2 regions of the Turicibacter sp. H121 genome follow, and region 1 is predicted to be linked to the other one. Evidence: a T-box and tRNA genes for the amino acid it is inferred to sense, from the RefSeq annotation. Region 1 holds a T-box; the other holds one or more tRNA genes.
What was found. A T-box is a leader RNA that pairs with one kind of tRNA and senses whether it is charged. The one in region 1 lies ahead of trpS (tryptophan--tRNA ligase), so its partner is inferred to be a tRNA-Trp.
Positions count from the first base shown of each region.

Region 1 (2,165 bases):
CCCCAGTAATGTTCAATAATAGAACTAAACTGTCCTTAAGTCCGAATCTTCGACGGAAAAAGTTGCTAAGAAGCGTGCTTAATGGATTCCTCAATCAAAGAAAAAGGATAGCTTTTCTGAGCTATCCGTTCTAAATGATTATTTTTTGCGACCTAATCCCATTTTATGTTCCACTTTTTTCACTTTTTTGAATGCCAGTTTATTCGCTTGTTCTGCACCACGATCTAATACTTCATCAATAATTGGTGAATTTAATAATTCTTTCATACGATTTTGGATCGGTTCTAATTCAGCCACGACTACTTCAGCTAAATCAGATTTAAATTGTCCGTATCCGCATCCTTCATAGCGAGCCACGATTGAATCAATTGATTCTCCAGTAATCACTGAGTAGATTTCTAATAAGTTTGATAATCCTGGTTTATTTTCACGGTCAAATGCGATAATTCCATCTGAATCCGTCACAGCCGATTTAATTTTTTTACGAATGACATTCGGTTCATCTGTCATTAAAATGAAGTTACGTGGGTTATCATCTGACTTGCTCATTTTCTTTGTCGGTTCTTGTAATGACATAATACGAGCCCCTGTCTTAGCGATTAATGGCTCAGGAATTTTGAAAGTTTCTCCAAAGCGGTTATTGAAACGCTCTGCTAAGTCACGAGTTAACTCTAAATGTTGTTTTTGATCATCTCCAACTGGTACAAAATCAACATCGTATAATAAGATATCAGCTGCCATTAAGACTGGATACATGAATAATCCAACACCGATTCCTTGTCCTTTAGCGGCTTGCTTTTGTGATTTATCTTTAAATTGAGTCATGCGCTCTAATTCACCCATGGATGTGTTACAAGTTAACATCCAAGCTAGTTGCGTATGCCCTGGTACTTCTGACTGAACGAAAATCGTTGCTTTTTCTGGATCTAATCCACAAGCTAAATATAATGCGGTTAACTCTTTAATTTTTTTACGTAATTCTAAACGATCTTGTGGGACTGTAATCGCATGTTGATCAACAATGAAAAATAAACATTCATGCTCATCTTGTAATTTCACGAAGTTTTTTAATGCCCCTAAATAATTTCCAATAGTTAATGTTCCTGATGGTTGAATTGCAGATAAAATTCTTGCCATAATTTCGACTCCTTTATTAAGTTTTATCATCCTTTTATTGTTTATCTAAATAAAAAAACGTCCTCTATCTCAATCGATAGAGGACGATAAAAACCGCGGTACCACCTCAATAGAATAAATCCTTGTTTATTCCACTTCATACTCATAACGGGAGTTTACCGGGTTCCTTACTCTTTTTATTCAGGTTCCACTCATGAGCCCATTCATTTAAGACATTTATCGATTCACACCAGCCATCGACTCTCTTTAAAATGACACTTAAACTACTATTTCTCAATCAAAGGTTTATTATTTACTATCATTGTATGAAAAGCATCTCACTTTGTCAATTAAAAATCATCATCAGTTTCAAAAAGTGCGGTTAACTCTTCACTACTTAATTGAGTAATAAAGGTTTCTCCTTCTTGAACGATTGCTTCAGTTAAATCACGTTTTCGCTGTTGAAGACGTTCAATTTTCTCTTCAATTGTATTTTTAACGAAGAGTTTAAATACTTGAACCGTTTTTTCCTGACCGAGACGATGTGCACGGTCTGTTGCTTGATTTTGAGCACTCATATTCCACCATGGATCATAATGGATGACGACGTCTGCCCCTGTTAAGTTTAATCCCGTTCCACCCGCTTTTAAAGAGATTAAAAAGACAGGGGTATCATCTGAATTAAACTGTTCCGTTAAAGCTAAACGCTCATTCGTTTTCGTTGAACCCGTTAACATTAAATGTTTGATTTCTTTAGCCGTTAACTCTTTAGATAAAATATCTAACATGGATGTGAATTGTGAGAAAATCAACACTTTATGACCTGTAGAAATACATTCATCGACTAATTCTAAGCAAAGTTTTAATTTTGCGCTTTCCCCTTTATAGTTTTCTAAATATAACGATGGATCACAACAAATTTGACGTAAGCGCATTAAAAGTGCCAAGATTTTAATACGGCTACGTTCAATGCCTTGCTCTTGAATCTCTTGATTCATTTCTTCTTTCATTTCATAAACCATTGCGTGATATAAGTCACGTTGCGTTTT
Region 1 covers NZ_CP013476.1:2,507,664-2,509,828, reverse strand. The annotation lists gene trpS (tryptophan--tRNA ligase) at 139-1,137, opposite strand; T-box leader at 1,214-1,427, opposite strand; gene AT726_RS12025 (DEAD/DEAH box helicase) at 1,467-2,165, opposite strand, start outside.

Region 2 (2,165 bases), 600 kb from region 1:
TGAAACCTGATCTATATGAAATTATACGCTGTTATACTGAGGATTCTTTTTATATAAACAATCTATAATAATATCATTATCTTCATTTTCAATCTATCTTCCTTACTATCTAATCAACTAGTAACATATCTAAAAAAGCAGACTATCAAAAGGTGTATTTCAATATTTTAAAATAAAAAAAGAAATTAGGATTAATCACTATTAAATTGAGGGTCATGATTATTCAAAGCTATTATATGAACACATCTGATATGGAGTCAACAACCCTAATTTCATGAATTATAATCCCTTATTTGAAAAAATTCTATTATGCTAACACAATACTGAGTAAACTTGATTTATATTTAACATCTCATAATAACTATCTGTCCCCATTTCTAAAACTAGTTAATAAATCAATACTATTCTTAAACTTCTACCAGAAGGAATTAAAAATTTAATAGATAAATAGTTAAAGTAACCTTCTTCATCTATAAAGTATTAAAGTGATCATATCAATTTTCTTTAGTTATAAAAAAATTGAAACAGTACATTGCTACTAGATTCTAAAATTGGGGTAATTTTCTATTGTATATGACTTTTTACATATCGTTATATTCAGAACAAAAAAACATCCCGAAGGATGTTAATAATCATATTGGAGCGGGTGAAGAGAATCGAACTCTCACAGTCAGCTTGGAAGGCTGAAGTTCTACCATTAAACTACACCCGCATATTGGGGCGACTGATGGGAATCGAACCCACGAATGTCGGAGCCACAATCCGATGCGTTAACCACTTCGCCACAATCGCCATGGCAGGGGTGGCAGGAATCGAACCCACACTAACGGTTTTGGAGACCGCTGTTCTACCGTTAAACTACACCCCTACTTATTTAATTAATGGTGCCGGAAGCAGGACTTGAACCCGCAACCTACTGATTACAAGTCAGTTGCTCTACCAATTGAGCTATTCCGGCATTTATTTAATTATGGTGGAGGATGACGGGCTCGAACCGCCGACCCTCTGCTTGTAAGGCAGATGCTCTCCCAGCTGAGCTAATCCTCCACTTAATGGTGACCCGTACGGGATTCGAACCCGTGTATGCATGCGTGAAAGGCATGTGTGTTAAACCGCTTCACCAACGGGCCATTAAATGTTTAATGGCGCGCCCAAGAGGAGTCGAACCCCTAACCTTTTGATCCGTAGTCAAACGCTCTATCCAATTGAGCTATGGGCGCTATTTAGTTGGTGCCTAGGGCCGGAATCGAACCGGCACGGGTGTCACCACCCGCAGGATTTTAAGTCCTGTGCGTCTACCAGTTCCGCCACCCAGGCATTTCATTTATTTCAAGGCACGCGCCTATTTTTTAAAATGGTGTCCTGCAGAGGACTCGAACCTCTGACCCTCTGATTAAAAGTCAGATGCTCTACCAACTGAGCTAGCAGGACTTTTTAAAATGGCGGTCCAGACGGGAATCGAACCCGCGATCTCCTGCGTGACAGGCAGGCATGTTAACCGCTACACCACTGGACCTTTATTGAATGGTGGCTTGGGACGGAATCGAACCGCCGACACAAGGATTTTCAGTCCTTTGCTCTACCGACTGAGCTACCAAGCCTTTTTTTAAATGGCGGTCCAGACGGGAATCGAACCCGCGATCTCCTGCGTGACAGGCAGGCATGTTAACCGCTACACCACTGGACCTTTTGGTTGCGGGGACAGGACTTGAACCTGCGACCTTCGGGTTATGAGCCCGACGAGCTACCAACTGCTCCACCCCGCGATGTTATATTTAAATTTAATATGGCGGAGGAAGAGGGATTCGAACCCCCGCGACGCTTTCACGCCCTGTCGGTTTTCAAGACCGATCCCTTCAGCCGGACTTGGGTATTCCTCCATTTTATCCATATTCTCTTTGGTAGCGGAGGAGGGACTCGAACCCCCAACCTCACGGGTATGAACCGTACGCTCTAGCCAGTTGAGCTACTCCGCCTTTTATTATTTGTTTTTAATGGTCGGGAAGACAGGATTCGAACCTGCGACCCCCTGGTCCCAAACCAGGTGCTCTACCAAGCTGAGCCACTTCCCGAGTTTTATGGCGCGCCCAAGAGGAGTCGAACCCCTAACCTTTTGATCCGTAGTCAAACGCTCTATCCAATTGAGCTATGGGCGCTATTTAGTT
Region 2 covers NZ_CP013476.1:484,594-486,758, forward strand. The annotation lists tRNA gene AT726_RS02330 (tRNA-Gly) at 639-712, opposite strand; tRNA gene AT726_RS02335 (tRNA-His) at 717-792, opposite strand; tRNA gene AT726_RS02340 (tRNA-Trp) at 795-868, opposite strand; tRNA gene AT726_RS02345 (tRNA-Thr) at 883-958, opposite strand; tRNA gene AT726_RS02350 (tRNA-Val) at 972-1,047, opposite strand; tRNA gene AT726_RS02355 (tRNA-Glu) at 1,054-1,130, opposite strand; tRNA gene AT726_RS02360 (tRNA-Arg) at 1,144-1,220, opposite strand; tRNA gene AT726_RS02365 (tRNA-Leu) at 1,229-1,317, opposite strand; tRNA gene AT726_RS02370 (tRNA-Lys) at 1,356-1,431, opposite strand; tRNA gene AT726_RS02375 (tRNA-Asp) at 1,441-1,516, opposite strand; tRNA gene AT726_RS02380 (tRNA-Phe) at 1,526-1,601, opposite strand; tRNA gene AT726_RS02385 (tRNA-Asp) at 1,612-1,687, opposite strand; tRNA gene AT726_RS02390 (tRNA-Met) at 1,691-1,766, opposite strand; tRNA gene AT726_RS02395 (tRNA-Ser) at 1,788-1,880, opposite strand; tRNA gene AT726_RS02400 (tRNA-Met) at 1,900-1,976, opposite strand; tRNA gene AT726_RS02405 (tRNA-Pro) at 1,996-2,072, opposite strand; tRNA gene AT726_RS02410 (tRNA-Arg) at 2,080-2,156, opposite strand; tRNA gene AT726_RS02415 (tRNA-Leu) at 2,165-2,165, opposite strand, start outside.
Region 2: it encodes a tRNA-Trp, which carries the amino acid that the T-box ahead of trpS (tryptophan--tRNA ligase) is inferred to sense. The anticodon was not compared.